DNA from 2 places in the Butyrivibrio sp. FC2001 genome. Region 2 is predicted to be linked to the other one. Evidence: a T-box and tRNA genes for the amino acid it is inferred to sense, from the RefSeq annotation. Region 2 holds a T-box; the other holds one or more tRNA genes.
The links. A T-box is a leader RNA that pairs with one kind of tRNA and senses whether it is charged. The one in region 2 lies ahead of G601_RS23245 (proline--tRNA ligase), so its partner is inferred to be a tRNA-Pro.

Region 1 (11,631 bases), on a different contig from region 2:
AAAATGATTCCAATTTTTTCTATGATGCTCTTGAATTCCCGTTTGAGGTTCAGGTGGATGAGAATACCAAATATATCAGACATGCAAAATCCGTAAATCCCGACGGTTCTATTGTTATGTCCACCAACGTCCCCCAGGGCAGCTATGTAAGACTGACCTATGGCGATCCCAGAAGAATTATTGCGCACACAAAGCAAACAGGGCTGCTTGTCAGAGATTTTGCACCTCAGGTCGTACTCATTATCAATTGCATGGGGCGTAAGCTTTTCTGGGGAGGCAAGGAAAACATAGAAATCTCAGAAGTATCAAAATATATGAAGATTACCGGCTTTAGCGCTCTTGGTGAAATTGTGCGCTATAAGGGGAATACTGTTCTGCACAACCTGTCTATTGTCGCAATTGCCATGCGAGAAGGCGCAGCAAAAGCTCCGCTTGAACTCAATATAGAAAAATGCGAAAAAGCATCGGGCATGCCCCTTGCTGCCCGCCTTGCTATTTTCATAAATACCATAACAGAAGAACTGATGGAGAAGAATACTCAGCTTGGCGATATGCTCTACAAGGCGTCTCACGATGCGTTGACACGCCTCCTTAACCGCGGAGCTATGGATCGCCTGATAGACGAGATAAATGAAGATAAAAGTACCCCCGTATGTCATCTGATCATGTTTGACATAGATAACTTCAAACAAATCAATGATCAGTATGGTCACAGCGAGGGTGATAAAGCATTAAAGCTTGTTTCGGAATATCTTATCCAGCATATCTGCGCTCTTCCCGGAGTTGAAGCCGGACGCTGGGGTGGTGAAGAATTCATGATCCTTTTGCACAGATACCCCGATGCTCAGGTATATGAGCTCGCAGAGAATATCAGGAAGCAGATTAGCATTCTATCTGCCTCCGTAGTTCCTTTTACTATAAGTATTGGTACCACCAAGCATCAAAATGGCGAAAACCTTTCTGATACCATAAACCGCGTGGATGCTCTGCTCTATAAAGCAAAGAACAGCGGTAAAAATAAGGTATGCTGCGATTTCATTTAAAGAATAAATAGTGATTTGTTTTACGCGTTGGCAGCCTGAGCATTCTGCGCGAACTTACTCTTTAATTCCTCGTACTTCGGAATATATTTCTGTACATACGCCATCTGCGGTGCATGCTGAATAGCATAGCCATAAGCCACAGCAGCTTCCATCTCATTACCCCTTGCAAGCTCAATATTACCAAGCTGAATGTAGTTTGTTACGCAGTTGAAGGTGCTTCTTGCCCTCTCTGACTGCTGGATAGACTTTTTGATCATCTCTGCAGCTCCATCGTAATCACCTTCAGCAATTTTCCATCTTGCCTCAAGTCCAGTACGCATTCTCTCCATATACTTAGGAGCTTTTCCGAAATTATACTCCATCATAACCTCGTTATAGAGCTTATAGAACTCATCCTTTTGTCCATTCATCAGATAAAGTGCCGCAAGATTTGCTTTGGCATTAATCTTAATCCACTTTTTCTTTGACTGGTCAATCTCAGCCTTAAGCACACTTTCAGCGCTCTTAAAACCTGCACTGTACATGTATGCCACTGAATAGAATGAACGGATATATCTTATATCCTCCTCAAACAGTTTGTTATGTGCCACACGCATGAAGGCTTCCATGAACTTGGGAAGGTCACAGTAAACCAGCATGACACTCACAAATCTGCTATATAAAGTCCTTCTATGTATAAGCATAAGGATCAGATACAAAAACATTACAAGTATCATCACTCTGTTACGTGCATGATTTATGCCGGTAAGCAGCGTCAAAACAGAATTCAAAATCAAAACGATTGAAGACATGATAACTACAAAAATATAAATGCCGCCCTGGATCATGAATCGATCTGCGACCTGCTTTGCTGTAAGCTCTGCATTGCTTTTTCTATTAAATAACATTGTCAGTTCCCTCCATTAGAATTCGTAATCGCCGTAGAGTTCGCTAAAAACATCCTCAAACTCATCTTCGCCTATGGGAACTTCAGTTACCATCGGTATGCCGTTTTTCACTGCAATTGTCAGCTTGGTCGGTCCATCTAAATAGAAAGCCTCACATGAAAAGTCGGTGGGCTCTGCATTCTGAATCACCTTTACAAGCTCCTTCGCTGCAGCTGCTGCCTCCGCATCGTTTGTATCACCACCTATTGCAGGACCTGTAGGGCCACTGTATATGTAGATGTAAATCTCCTTACCATTCTTATCAGTTGCGATGATGTTATACGCATAGAGATTTTCCAGGTCCTTAGTAGTGTATGCAGGCTCTCCGAAAAGAGTCCTCACCTGCCCATAGGCCATAGCAAGATCATGCTCATAGTCCATGGTGTCGTACACATGACAGATCTGTGCACCCATAAAATCAAATGTTTCTGCCTCCTCTTCGGTTGCCGCTCTGAAAGTATAGTTATGACTGCCAAGATCAAACTTAGGTTTTTCAAAAAATGACTTATACCCCAAAACTATGAGCGTTAAAATGCAAACCACAAGGAAAAATCTTTCCGCTTTTCTCATACGTTCCCTCCGTATTTTTTATTTATTTATAAAAGTGCTTCTGCAACAGCACCCTCCGGAATAGGGCACACATAGCCGGAAGCTGTTCGCTTCTCAAACTCTGCCTTTGCCTCCTTTAAAATTTCCGGATTCTCATATAAATCTATCGCTGCAGCACACATCACTTTTCCTGCATGGACAGCAGACTTGTGACCGATATCAGTTCTCGCAGATGCCACATTCTGCCAGCTGTGTCCGGGGCATCCATTAGGCCAGGCCGCTACATGAATCTGTGCCGTCGGGCAATTCCAGCTGACGTCCCCCACGTCAGTTGATGAAGGCTTAAAGGCTTCCCCCATGTAATGAGGAAGCAAAAAACCATTCATTCCGTAATCAGCATCAGAATCTGATATCCCATTTTTTGTACAGCTGTTTTTATATTCAGCCTGCATCTTTATAGCCATGTCTGCATAATCCGCATCCATCATAGATCCTGTTCCGGGTGCATTGTCATGCCCCTCGTAGGTCATCGCCAGCTTCCCTGCGTATTCAAGCTCCTCCTTAGAATAGATCGGAACTCCCAGCTCTTCGAAGTTTTTATACAGCACTTTTTCCAGAGCTCTGTTGGTCACCGTATCAGACAGCCCATCAATGAACTTCCTGTCAAAAGTAGTCTCTGTCATAAGCGCAGCACCTTCCGCAATCTTATCAACGCGCTTCTGAAGCTCTACCGCCTCCGCAACATGATTGGAACGAACCATGTAGAGAACCTGTGCCTTGGGCTGAACCACGTTGGGACTCACGCCACCTGCATCGGTTATGGCATAGTGCACGCGGGCCTTGTTGCTCATGTGCTCTCGTAAAAACTGCACGCCTATATTCATAAGCTCTACCGCATCAAGAGCGCTCCTTCCCATCTCAGGAGCACCGGCTGCATGGGATGCTGTTCCATTGAAGGTGTAGCTGACCTGGATACATGAATTAGATGATCCTGTAACAACCTCGTTGCAGTCCTCTGGATGCCATGTAAGTGCAGCATCAAGCTTTTGCCACTCACCATCACGGGCCATGAACGCTTTTGATGCACAGCCCTCTTCACCGGGGCAACCATAGAGAATGACTGTCCCCTGACAGTTATTATTCTCAAGGTAATACTTAATTCCGATAGCTGCTGCAAGAGCTCCTGCCCCCAGAAGATTGTGTCCGCAGCCATGGCCGCTTCCACCCTGGATGAGAGGCTTCTCTGTAAGCGCTCCTCCCTCTTGTGAAAGGCCTGAGAGCGCATCATATTCAGCAAGTATGCCTATCACAGGCTTACCCTGTCCATAGCTCGCAGAAAAAGCCGTGGCAATATTGCAGATTCCCTTCTCTACTGTAAAGCCTTCTTTTTCAAGGACCTCACAGTACAGGTCACAGGACTTATACTCCTGCAAAGAGAGCTCTGCATACTCCCATATCTTATCAGCAACGTCATTTATAAGCTGAGTCTTTGTTTCAATTTTTTCAATTGCCTGTAATTTGGCGTCATTCATTTTAGGCACCTCACTTTTTGCAACAATTAAGTATAGTAAAAGCTGACAGATGATTCAAGCATCCGTCAGCTTATAAAGCGTGTATTTTTACCGTTTATTGTTTACAGCACCTTGCTCAAAAATTCCTGAAGTCTGGGGTGCTTGGGATGTTCGAAGATCTCCTCAGGAGTTCCGTGCTCCAAGAGTTTTCCATCTGCCATAAAAAGCACGCGGTTACCAACCTCTCTTGCAAAGCCCATCTCGTGAGTAACAACAACCATTGTCATTCCTTCCTTTGCAAGCTGCTTCATAACGTCAAGAACTTCGCCAACCATCTCAGGATCAAGCGCAGATGTGGGCTCATCAAAGAGCATTACCTCAGGCTCCATCATAAGCGCACGAACGATGGCGATACGCTGCTTCTGACCACCGGAGAGCTGAATAGGATATGCATCAGCCCTGTCCTTAAGTCCTACTCTGTCAAGGAGCTCTAAGGCCTTTTTCTTTGCCTCTTCCTCGGAAACCTTCTTAACCTTCATAGGCGCAAGAATCATGTTCTGCATAATTGTCTTATGAGGGAAAAGATTAAAGTGCTGGAATACCATTCCCATCTTCTGTCTGTGAAGATCGATGTCCACCTTAACCCACTTGCCGTTTTCATCCTTGTATTTTTTCTTGGTGATATCCACATCATCAAAGAGGATTGCTCCGCCTGTGGGCTCCTCAAGGAGATTTAAGGAACGAAGGAAGGTTGATTTTCCACTTCCTGAAGGCCCTATAACAACCATTACGTCGCCCCTGTCTATATCTATGGACACACCGTCAAGTGCCTTTATTTTTCCAAAATTATAGTGTTTTTCAAGGTCTGTAACCTGGATAAGCTTATCTCTTGTCTCCACGGCTCATCCTCCTTTCAAAATATGCGATCACCTTACTTGTAGGGAAGCACAGGCAGAAGTAAATGGCTGTCGCTACAAGGAGCGGCTCGATAATGATGAAGGTTGCTCCTCTTACGGCATTTACTGCTGACATGATATCCTGCACACCGATTGTGTAAGTGATAGCAGATTCCTTGATGATAACAACAAACTCGTTTGCTATTGCAGGGAGAATGTTTTTAATAGCCTGGGGCAGAATAATATATCTCAGATTCTGGAACTGGTTCATGCCAAGAGATCTGGCAGCCTCAGTCTGTCCGCCATCGATTGACTGGATACCGGAACGCATAATCTCACAAAGATAAGCGCCTGAGTTCATTCCAAGAGCAACTACGCCAGGGAAAAATCTCTCGAATTTGATGAAGCCCATAAATGTAAAGCTGGGAAGCTCAATGAGCGCACCAAATACGCCGTAGTAGATGATTGCCACCTGAACGATTACAGGTGTTGATCTCAGTATCTCTACATACGCAGTCGCAAGAAAATCCAGCGGATTAAATTTTCCTAATGCAACGCCTATGCCCTTCTCGCGCTGATGGCCTTCCTTATCAAGTCCAAGAAAAGCCAGCGGATAAAATCTTGACATCCTCATTGTTGAAAGAAGAAGTGCAAGAATAAAACCGATTGCAACAGTAAAAAGTGAAAGCATTACCGTAACAACCATACCCTGCCAGAACAGGCTGGCATAAGGCGAGATCTTAGAAAAATTTTCAATTTGAATAAAGCTGTCCATATTATTCCTTATCTCCAAAATTTTGGTAATTTTTTTACATTATAGCATGAAATGGACTCGGAAATAACTACATTCCCGAGTCCAGAATTTGTTCTGATATTAAGTCAGAAGAAAATCATCAGTTCTCAAGAAGACCCTCGATGATCTCTCCGCTTGCCTGCTCATTAGCAGTAGCAACAAACTCGTCCATTTTTCCTTCTTCCTTAGCCTTGGTAATAGCTGCGTTAACAGCATCCTTAAGAGCATCGTTACCCTTGCTGATACCGATAGCAGAACCCTCAGCTCCCTCGTAAGGAACCTCAAGTACTACGCAAAGCTCAGGATAGTTCTTAGCATAGCTCTCAGCAACTGCTGTCTCGATGTAAGCACCATCAAGCTTACCAGCAAGAAGCTCAGCGATGATGTCTGTAACCTTTGTGAGCTGAATGATCTCAGCATCAGGGCTGTTGGTCTGAGCAAGGTCAACCTGAATAGCACCTGTCTGAGCACCAACCTCGATATCAGGGTTGTTCAGATCCTCAAGGCTCTGGAACTTATCCTTGTTATCCTGTACGCATACGAAGGACTGACCGCCTTCATAGTAGATATCCGAGAAGTCCATGATTGACTCACGCTTCGGATCGGGTGAAAGACCTGCAACACCAAGGTCAACTGCCTTTGTCTGAAGCTCCATAAGAACGCCATCGAAATCAACAGGCACAACCTCAAGCTCAAGTCCAAGCTCATCAGCGATGTACTGAGCAAGTGCGATATCAAAGCCTGCAAGAGAAGGTGTTCCGTCCTCTCCTACTGAATAGAACTCGTAGGGAGCAAAGTCAGGAGAAGTAGCAACTGTAAGCTTACCAGGTGTTACAGTTGAAATCTCAGCTGAAGCTGCTGCATCAGTGCTCTCCTCTGTGCTCTCTGTCTCTGCTGCGTCAGCACTCTCTTCTGTGCTCTCTGCCTCTGTAGCATCAGCGCTCTCCTCTGTGCTCTCTGCTGCTGTAGCCTCAGTGCTCTCAGCTTCTGTTGCTGTGCTTGCTGATGAACCGCCACAAGCTGTCATACTAAATGTCATAACTCCGGTTAAAATAGCTGCGATAAGTTTCTTCTTCATAATATGCCTCCTTAAATATTCATATATGCAAAACATCATGCATAAATATACATTTTCGTTTCGGTTTTATACATAATAATACACTTGATGTATTTTATCAACCCCATATAATAAAAAAAATCAAGAAAAAATATTATTTATTTTTCTCGCGGCTGTCTGAGCACATTGGAACGTGGGAAATGAAAAAGGCGCCTGCAGAATGCAAGCGCCTCTCTCATCCTTAATTATTATAGAGGGAACTATATAATAGAGGAAATCATTTGGGACTTTATTGTCTCATATTTAGTGTCACAAAAGTGTCACAAGGTTCAAATCCAGTATTTAAGCCAATCTCAAACGTTTTCGTGAACTATTTTCACCACATTCCGTCAGAAAGTTGAAAAAGTTTTCCTAAAGTTGGCTCTGCCCAGCTGTACTGGTTCATATATTCACCGGTAAAGCCTGTATCATCCCTTTTCCCGTCCAGGAAATCAAAGTAATCGCAGTCAAAATATTCCTTGTTAATACCGGCTTCTCCACGTCTTCTGATGAGTGCTTCAGAACAGCCCAGCTCAGCAAATATTCTTGCCATATCGGCAAAAAGATTTCTCATATAAGATCTGTGACTTCCGGCGTCATCCTCATCCTGCCAGATTTTTTCCATGATCTGGTTAAAGGTCCTCATGGCGCCGTTAGCATCTATAAGCACTGCCAAAAGCTCTCTGGTCTTAGTGTATACAAAATCCAGCGGCACTCCGTTTTCAGTGAATACCTCGAATTCGCCAAAAGTATGCACGCGAAGCTTGTGGGACTGAACCGGAGCCACGCTCTCCTCAGGGAATCTCAAGTGCTCAAACTCGGATTTCACCTTGGCTGCCGTAACAGGCTTCATTATATATCCACTTGCATAAAGTCCGAAGGCTTCCTTCATATAATCAGAATATCCGGTTACAAAGATAATATTTATTCTGGGATTTTTTTCCTGAAGCTTCTTGGCGATATTTATTCCGTTCTCGGTTCTCATCTCGACATCAAGAAATGCAACCTGCGGTTTAATCTGGTCCACTTTCTCCAATGCCTTTTCACCACTGGTAAAGCCCTCTACTCTGGCTGAAGGCTGCGCCTTTTTTATGGCACTTATGCATCCCTCAAGCGCCAGTTCTTCATCATCTACAGCAATAATATTCATTGAAATCCATACCTTTTCATTATTCGTTTTTAGGAATCTTAATGGTCGCCTTTGTTCCGACGCCCTTGGTACTTTCAATAATGAGAAGCCCGTTGCACATGGTAAGAAGCCTCTCCTTCAGATTATCAAGACCGATGTGAAGGCCGCCTCCCTGCTCAATATCACTGAGGTCAAAGCCTACACCGTCGTCCTCGACAACAACATAATAATAATCTTCTTCGGAAAAGCTTTCAATATGAATCGTTCCGCCATTTTCCTTCTTATGAATACCATGCTTTACGGCATTCTCAGCAAGAAGCTGCACGGAAAGCGCGGGAAGTGCAAAAAAATCATCCTTTATATCATACTCAATAGTAAGCTTATCCCTGAACCTCATTTTTTCAAGACTGAGGTAATTGGACACGTGCTCCATCTCCTTGCGGAGCGGTATGCAGTCAGCAAGCTCAATACTGCCAAGATTACCCCTAAGATAATCTGAAAAGCGTCCAATGGCTTCCTGAGCCTCTTCGGGGTCCTTTTCACAAAGAACGTATATCGAGTTCAAAACGTTGTACAGAAAGTGCGGCTTGATCTGACTAAACAGAATCTTGATCCTGTCTCTCGAAATCTTATCCTCCTGCTCCAAAATAAGCCTCTCCTGCTCGTATTGGAACGTATTGTCCATGAAAATCAGTGACAAACAGAAGCTGTAGGGCAAGACCTCAAGCTCCGGAACGAAGGATCTGATAAACACACCGATAAGCGGGAAGAATACGATGGACAAAAGAATCATGACGCTATCAGTTTTCAGGTACTGCCGATACACGATCATGTACACCACCGACAAAAGCATGATGGAATAACCACCCACCTGTCCTATAAAGTAAAGCGCACCCTTTTCAAAGGTCTGTCCGTCATAGTTAACTACAACTCCCTTAAACAGAGATATTACCCAAAAGACTGAATAAATCACAATAAGGGGCATTACAAAGCCTCGGATCTCCAGACTTTTACCGCTCATTCTGGAAATATAATACGTGACATACAATGAATAAAAACCCAGGAGAATGTAAAATCCTACGAAATACATGGAATATGCAACTCTAAGAAGGAGCGTCAGAAGTGTCTCGTCCTTAATCACGCACACAAAAATCTTAGCCGCCAAAACCGCTGCAAGCATGACCGAATCAGCGAACAACATCTTCGTAAACTGCATACGCTCTCTGTTGGTCGCCTTTCGCATGTGAATATCCCCGAAAAGCTTAATATCCATTATAGCTAACATGAATGCGGATATTCCTATATTTACATAATCCATACTGTGATCCATGATTTGACCTGCCTTCTAAAAAAATCTGTTTATATTATACAACTATCTCAGTATTTTAGAGTTATTGGGAGTTAAGCGGGTGATGGGGCGAGCGCGGTCCGGGGGACCGCAAGTTTGCGAGCCGACCGTTGCTAGAGGTCCGGGGGACCTCTGCTCAGCAACGACCGGAACGGAGTGTAGACGCGGAGGCGAGATACGAACCCTGGGTTCGTGATCTCGCCTGCTTAACAAAAAGACCTAGGTTAAAAACCTAGGTCTTTTTGTTAAGCGGGTGATGGGAATCGAACCCACGTATCCAGCTTGGAAGGCTGGTGTTCTACCATTGAACTACACCCGCATGTATTATATTAAGCTGTCGATCGGGGTGACAGGATTCGAACCTGCGACCTCCTGGTCCCAAACCAGGCGCTCTACCAAGCTAAGCCACACCCCGTTTGGAAGCGTTTGTGTTTCATTACCTGACCCGCAACGCAAGTACAATTATATCACCGCGAGTCAGGATGTCAACACTATTTTCAAAAAAAATTGCAAAATTTTTTATAGTTATTTTTTGCACGTTTAAATGATAATAATTGGTTCACCATAGCACTGTACTCCACCGCGGAAAACCTCTATTTCTCTGCCATCCACAAGGTTCTTATACATACCATCGTCGAGAGGTACTCTTACATTAGATGTAGCTCCCTGCAATGCAAAAACTCCAACTGCCTTCTTTTCTTCCTTAGAAAAAGTTGCAACAACAGTATCATTTTCACACGAAGCACACTCAAAAATGCCCTCTGCAAATATCTCATTCTTCTTTATCTTAGAAAGATCACTTATAAATACAGACATATCTATTCCATTTTCAGGCTTCAAAGATATCGTATCCTTATCAAAAAGGCTCGGCAGGTGTGAAGCTCCAAACTCCTGCCCTGCATAAATAAAGGATACTCCCTTCTGGAAGAATAAAAATGCAGTGAAATTTCTAAGCTCCTTTTCATCAGGAATAAGGAAATGCGCCCTGGTCTGATCATGATTTTCAAGAAAATGCATTTTCACATAGTTATCCGGATAAATTACCTCCTGCCGATTCAGGCCCTCAACATATTTCGAGATGGGATTTTTCCCGCATAAATACCCTGATAAGTAAGGATATATATCATAATCGTAGCTGATATCAAAAGCCCCGAAAATCTCGCCGTCACTGTGCGCAGTTATTCCGCGTCCTCTTAAATGTGTAAGGAACTCATACTCAATTGATTCTGCAAGCCAGATGCAATCAGGACAAACCTCCGTAACCTCTTTTCGTGCTCTCTCCCAGAAAGCCACAGGCACCATAGGCGCCACATCACAGCGGAAACCGTCCACTATTTCTGCCCAGTATTTAAGGGTCTCTATCTGATAATCCCACAAATCTTCATTAGAATAATCAAGATCGATAATGTCGCTCCAGTCACCGACACGGTTTCCAAAGGAACCATCCTCCTTATGGTAAAACCACTCAGGATGCTCTTTTGCCAAAACAGAGTCCGGTGAAGTATGGTTGTAAACCACATCGATGATGCATTTCATGCCCTTTTCATGGATAGAATTCACAAGGCTCCTGAAGTCCTCCAGAGTACCAAACTCAGAGTTCACCGCGCGGTAATCGCTAATTGCATAGGGCGAACCAAGGCTTCCCTTGCGGTTCTTTGCTCCAACGGGATGAATAGGCATCAGATACACGATGTCTGTGCCGAGGGCTTTGATCCTGTCCAGATCCTCTTCGACCTTCGCAAAGGTCCCCTCGCTACTGTAATTGCGCACAAAAATCTGGTACATCATCTGATTTCTCAAGCTCTTGAGTGTATTATCTGCCATAGTCTCATCCTCCATTTTGCACCATCGTCACCAAATGTCATCACTTTTGCTATAATATTCATTAGTTAAAGCATGTGCCTGACAAACAAATTGTAGCATTATTATTCATTTAAAAATACAGATTTTTCATATAAACGGGAGCATACAATTGATACGAATCAATCTTAGGGAAATATTAAACAGAATAGTCTTTGACCTTAAGAAAAACGCTGCGCTTTTACTTGTCATTTTCCTGGCGTGGGCAGGGATAGCGCTGATATTTCATCACTTTTGTCCGGTGGTTCTCCTTTGCGGTTTTCCATGTCCAGGTTGCGGTCTTACAAGGGCGTTTCTTAGCTTTATCACTTTTCATCCCATAAGAGCAATGCAGTATAATCCGTCATATCCGCTGTGGATTGCAATCGCAGTCGCAGCGTTTTGGAAGCGATACATCAAAAACATCACCCTTAAATCACTTGAATATCCGCTACTGGCAGTCTGCATCGTAACAATAGTAATCTATGTCTGGAGACTCAC
Region 2 (9,600 bases):
TTTAGTTTTCTTGTCAATCACTTTTTTGCAATTGATTAATTCTGAATAAAAATAGATTAAAATAAATCAAGTTTTACACAAGTAATTAGTACTCCTCGAGGAAATTGTGTCTTACTCCTTTTTGCTTGTACTCTATAACAGTATCAAGATTTACATTCTCTACGCTTTTGAAAATATTGGATTCCACAAAGGGATTGGTCTTTTTAAGTTCAGCGATAAGATTCTTGATCTCAAGTCGCTTGGAATTTGAGCTTCCGTCATCATTTAACGTGGAACAGGTCTCAGTAAAATGACATGCGCACTGCAAAAATCTCAGATTATTGTAGTCTCTCCAGGCACAAATATCGCTCTCCCTGATGAAATACATCGGTCTGATAAGCTCCATTCCCTCGAAGTTGGTGCTGTGGAGTTTGGGCATCATGGACTGAACCTGTCCACCATAGAGCATCCCCATAAGGATTGTCTCTATAACATCATCATAATGGTGTCCTAATGCTATCTTATTGCAACCAAGCTCCTTTGCCTTACTGTAGAGATAACCACGTCGCATTCTCGCACAGAGGTAGCATGGATTTCTGTCTATATTATCCACGGTGTCAAATATGGTGCTCTCAAAAATAGTAACCGGTATTCCAAGTGCTGCCGCATTACTTTCTATCAAAGCCCTGTTTGCATCAACATAACCCGGATCCATCACAAGAAAGGTCAATTCAAAATTAACCTTTCTGTGCCTTTGGATTTCCTGAAAAAGCTTAGCCATAAGCATCGAGTCTTTTCCACCTGATATGCACACAGCGATGTGATCGCCCTCTTCAATCAGCCTGTATGTTTTACAGGCTCTTGCAAATGGTGAAAAAAGCTGTTTATGATACTTTTTCTGTATACTGGTCTCAGCTTTTTTTATTGTATCCTCTGTTGTTTCTTTCATTTCTTCACCTTGGAATTGATCTCTTCATAAAGTGTATCCATGAGCTTTTTGGTCTCAGCGATTATATCGTCCTTTTTAACGCTAAGCTGAATACTCTTATCTCTTGTGCAAAGCTCGATCTCTCCGCTTGCAAGAGCCTTGGGGCCGACAATAACACGTACGGGAACCCCGAGAAGATCTGCGTCAGCGAACATAACACCTGCGCGAACATCTCTGTCATCATAGAGCACATCTATACCTAAGTTTGTAAGCTCTTCGTAAATCTTATCTGCTGCCTCTCTGCATGCATCGTCGTCTCTTCTCATGCAGCAAACATGAACCTTCCAGGGAGCAACGGTGATGGGCCAGATAGGTCCCTTGTCGTCGTGCTTTGCTTCCATGATACTTGCAGCAAGACGTCCTACACCGATACCATAGCAACCCATGATAGGTGTCTTTGAAGTTCCGTCCTCATCAGTATAGGTCATTCCCATGCTCTTTGAATACTTTGTACCAAGCTGGAAAATATTACCAACCTCAATACCACGGCTGATTCTGATAGTCTTCTTACCGCAACAGGGGCAGATGTCACCGTCACGGATTTTGCTGACATCAACATACTCAACGTCGCCGATATCTCTCTTAATATTGAGACCTGTGTAGTGGTAATCTGTCTCGTTACCGCCGCAACACAGATTTTCAATACCCTCAAGTGACTTATCATAAATGATTCTGCACTTAGCATTCTGCTCGTAAGGTCCGCAGTAGCCTGCAACAAGTCCGCAATCCTCAGTAATCTCACCTGGATGAACGTCCTCATGGAGATAGTTAACAAGCTTGGTCTCGTTGACCTCATAGTCTCCGCGGATAAATACAACAACGAATTCGTCTGTAGCGTTTATCTGGTAAACAACTGCTTTACATGACTCCTCAACCTTGCTGTGAAGGAAATCACATACTTCTTCGATGGTCTTGCAGCCGGGAGTGTGAACCTTCTTAAGCTCGCCTGCAGGTGTGCATCCGGAGTTATCAACTGTTGTGTCTGCTGCCTCCATGTTTGCACTGTAGCCACAGTCATCGCAGAGAACTATTGAATCCTCTCCGGCGTCTGTAAGAAGCATGTACTCGTGAGATACGCTTCCACCGATCATTCCTGAATCGGACTTAACTGAGATTACATCAGGAATTCCTGCTCTCTCAAAAATTCTGTCATAGGCTCTTGCCATCTTGTCATAGTAGTTCTCGAGGTCCTCCTGAGAAGTATGGAAGGAATAAGCATCCTTCATGGTAAACTCACGAACTCTTATAAGACCAGCTCTGGGACGAGCTTCATCACGATACTTGGTCTGGATCTGATAAAAAGCGAAGGGATAATTTGCATAGGTGCTTCCGTACTCTCTTGCAAGATGTACAGCAGCCTCCTCATGGGTCATACCAAGTACCATAGGAGTATCATTTCTATCCTTGAATCTTAAAAGCTCTTCTCCTACGCTCTCGTAACGTCCTGACTCCTCCCAAAGTGATCCGGGAAGAACTACAGGTAACATAACCTCCTGGCAATCAACAGCATCCATTTCCTCTCTGAGGATCTTCTCGATGTTCTGAGTAACTCTCTTCATGGGAGTGTAGAGTGAAAAAATACCGTTTGATACACGCTTTATATAACCGCCACGAAGACTGAAGGTGTGGCTGTCGATTACGCAGTATGCAGGCTTTTCCTTAAACCTTACTCCGACTAATTTGCTAAGTTTCATGATAATAACTCCTTTCAAAAAAAGTAAAACATTCTATAATGCATAGAATAGAATTTCGCTTGCGAAATTCTTGCGCCGAGCGCGATTGCTGTAAGCAATATATTCCTTTCGCGCGAGTGTGCATCCTCGCGGAGCGCTTTTTTATTTCGAAGAAATAAAAAAGTCCTAAGCATACTCTATTTGTATACTTAGGACGAATAATAGTTTTATCCGCGTTACCACCTAAATTCAGGCTAAATACCTGCACCTCACTGTGAGCTGACACTCACATGCCTATGATTACGGTGACCTCCGTCAGAAGTTTCTGAATAAATCAGTTTTCCCTTCTGCTGCTCCCAGACGGGTTCAATATCCGAAAACCAAAGCCTTCCACCAGCCGGCTCCTCTCTGAAGGTCTCAAGACATCTACTATTTCTGTTCTTAGCATTTGTATGTTATTTTAATCTATATTGAAAAAAAATCAAGCCTTCTCATGGATAAATCGAAACAAAGCCACAGCAGGAGGCGCTGCAAATGCAGCACGCTCCAAGTGTGATCGCAGCGATAAATATAAAAGTTGTTACTTTTAATCTATTGTTCATAATCTACCCCTCAAGAGATCTCACTGCTCGTAATTAGTAAATGTCAGAGAATCGATAATAGCTGCCATCTCATCAGAGACTTCCATATCCTTCTCTTCATCACCACTGTTGTGTCCTGTAAGTTCAAATATAAGTGCGCCTTCAAGGAAATCTCTTCCTACTGCTGTCTCATATAATCCTGAGCCTTCTTCTGCAGGCGGTAATGTTGCCCAATAGCCTTTTACATCCTCTGTTCCGGGGAAAATCCCCTCTGAGTATGTGGTCTTGTCGCTACCCCAGGACTCCCCAAGTGCCTTGATAGCGCCTTCTCCACCATCCTCTACAGTGTATGTAACTGTGATGCAGTTGGTTCCTGCTCCTTCACCCTGATATACGATGAAAACCTGACCATTCTGAGGTGTTACTGTAAACTTGTTTGCATCATATTTGATGTTCCAGCCAAGTCCATCATGGTAAACACTGTTCTCAGGTCCATTCACATAGTTCTCAGCGCTAAAGCTTTTAGGATCTACATCAGGAAGAAGCTCCCATATCTGCTCAATACCATCTTCAAATGCGCCTGTTACCTTGCCATCCTCTGATGATGCGATTTTTAATACGCTTTCTGCTTCTTCTTTTCCTCCAAACGTAAACCTTACTGAGTCGCCTTCCTCAGTTACATCAAACGGAAGTCCCATTCCTGTTGTTCCGTCTTCTGTGTATCCATACCAGTCCTCTGAGAATACGTAGAAGTATGTTTTATCTTCGCTCTCAGTTTCCTTTGTGTAGTTGGCATATACTCCCTTTTTGAAGTATGTGCCTGCTGCGATTTCCTCTGACTCCCCATCAATACTCTCGTCAACCTTGTCAGGTGTTGCTGTGGTTGCTGCTTCCGTATCATCGATGTTCTCTGTTGCAGCTTCCTCAGTTGTTTCTACAGCCTCTTCTGTAACTGCGCTCTCCGGAGCTGCTCCCTGGCTTCCGCATCCTGCCATGAGCATTCCAGACATTGCTGTTATCATTGCTGCTGCAATAACTTTTCCATAAACTCTATCCCTCATATCTTCCTCCTCATAAGAAAATATTTTGATGTGTCATTTACAAGTACCATAATAATTACCCCTGTCCAACACATGTCCAACAAAGGTAAAAAATATTGTTCTAAGCATAGGGCTGGTTCATCCGGAATTATCATATTTCTCAATTCTGACTGACGCAAAATCACTTTTACATTTTTTCTTTCAACCTGAAATTGTTAAATGCAATTAGCTGGCGTAACAGCAAAAATTATTTGTTCAATCTGCAATCAAATTTGTTCGCGTCCAGACGTAACGGCTTCCAAAAAGTTATCCCCGCAGAGAAAAATCGTGCAACCTGTATTGTAATAATCGACTGCATCGGCGTAACCGGAAATTAAAAAACAAATTTTCGTGCAACCAATTTGGGCATTTTGAGCGGTACTGACTCAACTCAAAAATTGAAAAAATTTCTTGTGCAACCAGTTAGAGTAATATTAGAAGCACTGACGTACCAAGAAAAACAAATCTCCATAAAAAAACAAATCTCCATAAAAAACAAATCTCCATAAAAAACACCCCCGCTACCAGGAATAAGTAGCGGGGGCCAGGTTTCAACAGGATTATCTAACAATATACAGTGAAGCTCTTCCAAACAAGATCTTACTTCCTAAACACAATCCAGTTATGTGACCAGGGAACAGGAAGTCCAAACAGCGTCCTTACTTTTCCGTCGACCTTCCTGTACCAGGAATAATTCCATCCGGCGCCCATGTCCATGTAGACAGCGTTGGTGACTCCGAGCCTGTCAAGCTCATCCATGAATTCATCAAAGTGCATCATCTTAACTGAATCTATTATGCACAGATTCCCGTTTAACTCTGCGAGGGTTCGGTAGCATCTGGCTCTCGGTCTGTCGAAGTCCATAACAGCTTCAGTGTCATCTATCATTCCAAGCTGCATGAAGCCTGATCCTCCAGCCTTGGCTGCTGTCTGAACGGCCTTGGTCTTTTCATCAAACTCAAATCTGAACTTCCCATTAGCAAAGGTAAATGCTGCATCTGCATCCCTGTCATAGGGGCTGTCATAAAATACACCATGGGAAGCGTGATCGCCTTCGATATTGTCATCCTTAAAGGTTATCTGAACTGCATGCTGGAATGCTGCGCCGCAGCACCAGGTTATGGACTCATCCGATTTGGAGGGTCTCGTTCCACATTCAAGATCAACCACAGAATACTCCGGGAAAAACACATATACTTTTTCTGTTTTGTATATGGTGGTTTCATCGCCCGGCAGTATATCCTCTACAGGCATGTTAGTTGCATCTATGCTCTCCGGAATATTCACATGGTACTGGGATATAAGTCCCATGAAAATAAAAATAAACGCAGGAAGAACGAAAAAAGAAGCAGCATAGCACAGGTAATAAAGGAGCTTAATCGGCTTCCATTTTATCTTCTCCGTTCCCCACAAATAGATTATCAGAGCAAAGCTAAGCAGGAATGGAAGCGCCAGATAGACAATGTAGGGTGCCGACATCTGTGCTACAAAGAAGGTTGTATATGCTCCAAATGAAAGAAGGGTCATGGACATAAGCCACATACCCAATAAACGTTTTTTGATACTCATTTATTCTTACGTTCCCTTTTTTGTTTAAGAAGCTCCTGCCTGAGAACCTTGAAGGAATCAAGCTGCGATTCTATGCTCACAATCAGAAGAAGGATTGCGATATCCGTAAGATACTGCAATCCTGTTTCCCACTCGATGGTCTTGCTAAAATCAAGCAGGCTGTTTGTTATCAGCAAAATGATGTAAACAACAAACTTATAAATAATGGCAATCCTGTTTAAGATAACGTTGCCGGGATTGCCGTGCTTTGCGTAATTGATAATGAAGTGATTGATGGTGATTATGATAGTCATAAGAAAGGACATTCCGGCTGCTGCCAGATAGATACTTCCCTGAACGCCCACAACAAGGTAAGCGTCGAAGTCCTCCTGTCCCCACAAGTGCTCAAGCACAAGATGCGCTTCCTGATACATCAGGCAAAAGAGTACACCGCCCATAATTCCCTTCGCTACGTCCCAGCTATATTTTTTATAAGCAAAAAACATAGTAATAACAGTGAAAAGCTTTACCAATACCTGAAATATGGCAAAGCCGTCACCCTGAGAATAAATAAGCGCTATTGTAACCAAACTGGTACCGACTGCAAAAATGCACTCAGCGTGCATCAGATACTCATTTAAAAAAATCGAATTTTTCTCTGAATCACTCATCAAATTCAACCTGCAAATATCAGCATAATTGCGCAAACAAAAAGAGATATTCCGATATGTTTCATATTCATGGTAGTCCTCCCCCTCACAAGAGTAAATACACAAAATATAATAAGTTTGTAAATTTATTGTTATTATATTATTCGTTGTCCAACAGATGTCCAACATCAGGGAAGTCAATTTTCTTTATATTTAGTTAATCGGTACATACCCGCAGGCTTCGATCATTTGCTGTCCTTCATCTGTAAGCAGCCAGTCTACGAGCTTTTTGACATTTTCATTAGTGTTGTCTTTTCTGTATACCACATAGAAACTGGCAGTTAAGGGATAGCTTCCGTTTTTGATGTTTTCAGCATCAGGATAGACGCCGTCTATGGAAAGCATCTTCACGTTGTCATTAGCTACCATTCCTGACAGATAATAGCGGAAGGAATAGCCTATAGAAGCTCCGAAAATCGAAAACACATTTCTGTATGGATGTATATCATTATCCATGAATTTGTCCATCATGGTCTGACTTCCCGAGCCCTTTATCCTGGTCAGTGGATTGATGGCTCTCGGCGCTCCGCCGATATCCTCCCAGTTTGTTATCTCGCCTCTGTAAATCTTGCGAATCTGATCGGCAGCAAGACCATCCACGGGGTTATTTTTATTTACAAAAAAGACGAAGCCCTCAAGACCCACGGGAACAATTTCAAGCTCTACGCCCTTCTCCTTAGCGGAGTTCAATTGGTCTTCAGACGGATGGGCTGTGAAGAAAAGATCAACAGATCCGTCCACCATGGCATCGAAGCCGCGAATGGTGTTCTGGTACTTCATCGCGCTGTCGTCGGCGAAGTTCTCACCATATTTATTATCATCCGAAAAGCTTCCGCCCTCATAGGTAACACACCCCTCGGGGTAAATGCTGTCGATAACAGAAGCATATACCGGAACCAAGGCCGCTGCGCCGTCAAGTACAGGCAGGTCATCTCCTTCCGAAAAATGCATGGATGAACCTGTTCTTGCAAGTAACGAGTCCTCCTCAAAGGGCAGGAATTTCGCAACATCTACCATTTTCAGCTGGGTTGCTCCGCTGTAGTTATTGCCAAGGCGCCTTGTTATTGTTACATATAAAAAGATATTTAATGCCAGAAATAGTACTGCGCAAAAAAGAATGATCAGCCGCTTTTTCATAACCAGAACTCCTTAGAAATAAAGTAAATAATAGAGGAGTTGGTATATGCATAATAAATATAGGCGGCATGAGCTGCAGTTATAGCAATACCTGCCACGATCTCTGCGATCAGAATCCCCAAAAACTTCCTATCACTCATATCACATGCTCCTCATAAATGCATCAATGAGCAGTGCAAGAATTCCTACCACAATGGCACCTGCAATAACAAATCCAAACATCACGCCTGAAATTGCAGTAAGCACCACAAGGCCTTCATTACGTTTTCTGTTTTCCTTTTTAGCTGCTTTGTCATCAAGGATGCACAGCACTAAGGAAATTACAAAGAACAGAACTATCACCACAGCGATCAACAAAATAAGCATAAACAATTCCCTCCAAACAAAACTTTTTATTCCCTCTTTTAGCTTATCAACAGTGCCTTACTTTAAGCAGTCTGTTCAAAGCTTCTTCTATTATATAACGCGGACATGCCAAATTGAATCTCTCAAATCCCGCTCCGCCTGTGCCAAACCAGTAGCCTTCATCCAAGAAGAGCAGCGCTTCACCGGTCATGAATTTCTCCAGCTCCTTATGTGCCATGCCCCATGCATTAAAGTCGCACCACATAAGGTATGTTCCTTCCATTGGATACACCACGACTTCGGGGAAGTGTTTCTTCATGAACTCCTCTAAAAATACAGCGTTACCATGGATCACTTCGATACATTCATCAAGCCATTTTTCACAGTGGGTATAAGCAAGCCTGCAGGCCTCCATTCCAAGAGGATTCGGCGCATCTCTGTAGCCCTTATATCTTTCTTTATCGAAGGCTTTCCTGACCTCAGGATCCTCTATTATCACCATTGATGTCTGCATTGCAGCAAGGTTAAAGGTCTTGCTTGGAGCAACGCATACAGCCATGTGTTTTCCTGCATCTGGCGCAACCTTAGCCATAACGGTATGCTCGTATCCGGGCATTATAAGGTCGTTGTGAATCTCGTCATCAACGATAAAGACATCATTTGCTACGCAGATTTCGTATACCTTAAGAAGCTCCTCTTTTGTCCAGACACGTCCCACAGGGTTGTGAGGATTGCAGAAAAGAATGAGCTTTGTATTCTTATCAGAAGCCGCTTTTTCTAAAGCATTAAAGTCTATAGAGTATCTCTTGCCATCTGTGACAAGACCCACATCCATAACTTTTCTGCCATTCATCTCGATGGATTTTTTGAAGGGATAATAGACAGGAGTAAGTATGATCACTCCCTCACCCTCCTTAGTGGTAGCTCTTATAAGATCGCAGAGCGCAGGCACTACGCCATCGGATAACGAAATCCATTCCTTCTCTATAGCATAGTTGTGGCGCCTCTTTTGCCAATCTACGACAGCATTAAGAAAACCATCCGTTGGAGCAGTATATCCAAGGACGGTTTTTCCGATATAATCCTTAAGTCCATCCACTATCTCCGGTGCATTCTTAAACTCCATGTCTGCAACAGACAACGGAATTATTTCCTCCGGAACATCGGGATTTTTCTTAATCATATTTATATACTTGTAAGCGCTGGCATTTCGTCTGTCAGGACAGGTTACAAAATCGTACATATTCACGCACCTCGCAAAAAATCCTTAACGATAACACCATTAATTATAGCATATCCCCCTCCTATTCATTCCTCAAATTATATCTCCACCTGAAATGTCATAAGAGAAAAACCGAAGGCTGTCAGAAGAATGAAAATGATGTCTTTCGTTTTATTGCTTATAGATGAACTTTTCATTTCCTGACTCCTTTTTTCTTTTTTCACTATATCATAAAAAAGTGCCTGCGGCACTTCAGCTCCCCTGCCCCTCAATCATGAGGGGTGGGGGTTGTTTTTTGCCTCAACTCATTCATAATGATTTTTATGAAACGAAACATA

Region 1: it encodes a tRNA-Pro, which carries the amino acid that the T-box ahead of G601_RS23245 (proline--tRNA ligase) is inferred to sense. The anticodon was not compared.

Annotation. Positions count from the first base shown of each region.
Region 1 covers NZ_KE384136.1:111,627-123,257, forward strand. The annotation lists gene G601_RS0121215 (sensor domain-containing diguanylate cyclase) at 1-1,043, shown strand, start outside; gene G601_RS0121220 (tetratricopeptide repeat protein) at 1,064-1,930, opposite strand; gene G601_RS25570 (hypothetical protein) at 1,946-2,539, opposite strand; gene G601_RS0121230 (M20 family metallopeptidase) at 2,566-4,050, opposite strand; gene G601_RS0121235 (amino acid ABC transporter ATP-binding protein) at 4,152-4,928, opposite strand; gene G601_RS0121240 (amino acid ABC transporter permease) at 4,912-5,700, opposite strand; gene G601_RS24525 (transporter substrate-binding domain-containing protein) at 5,819-6,796, opposite strand; gene G601_RS0121255 (LytR/AlgR family response regulator transcription factor) at 7,152-7,964, opposite strand; gene G601_RS25575 (sensor histidine kinase) at 7,984-9,273, opposite strand; tRNA gene G601_RS0121265 (tRNA-Gly) at 9,540-9,610, opposite strand; tRNA gene G601_RS0121270 (tRNA-Pro) at 9,633-9,706, opposite strand; gene G601_RS0121275 (alpha-amylase family glycosyl hydrolase) at 9,832-11,115, opposite strand; gene G601_RS0121280 (DUF2752 domain-containing protein) at 11,264-11,631, shown strand, end outside.
Region 2 covers NZ_AUJH01000031.1:1,493-11,092, reverse strand. The annotation lists partial or broken gene G601_RS23250 (tRNA 2-thiocytidine biosynthesis TtcA family protein) at 86-892, opposite strand; gene G601_RS23245 (proline--tRNA ligase) at 925-2,661, opposite strand; T-box leader at 2,848-3,092, opposite strand; gene G601_RS0113230 (hypothetical protein) at 3,263-4,282, opposite strand; gene G601_RS0113225 (hypothetical protein) at 4,901-5,869, opposite strand; gene G601_RS0113220 (hypothetical protein) at 5,866-6,519, opposite strand; gene G601_RS0113215 (PstS family phosphate ABC transporter substrate-binding protein) at 6,712-7,695, opposite strand; gene G601_RS26225 (hypothetical protein) at 7,692-7,835, opposite strand; gene G601_RS0113205 (hypothetical protein) at 7,837-8,061, opposite strand; gene G601_RS0113200 (MalY/PatB family protein) at 8,108-9,283, opposite strand; gene G601_RS0113190 (IS91 family transposase) at 9,586-9,600, shown strand, end outside.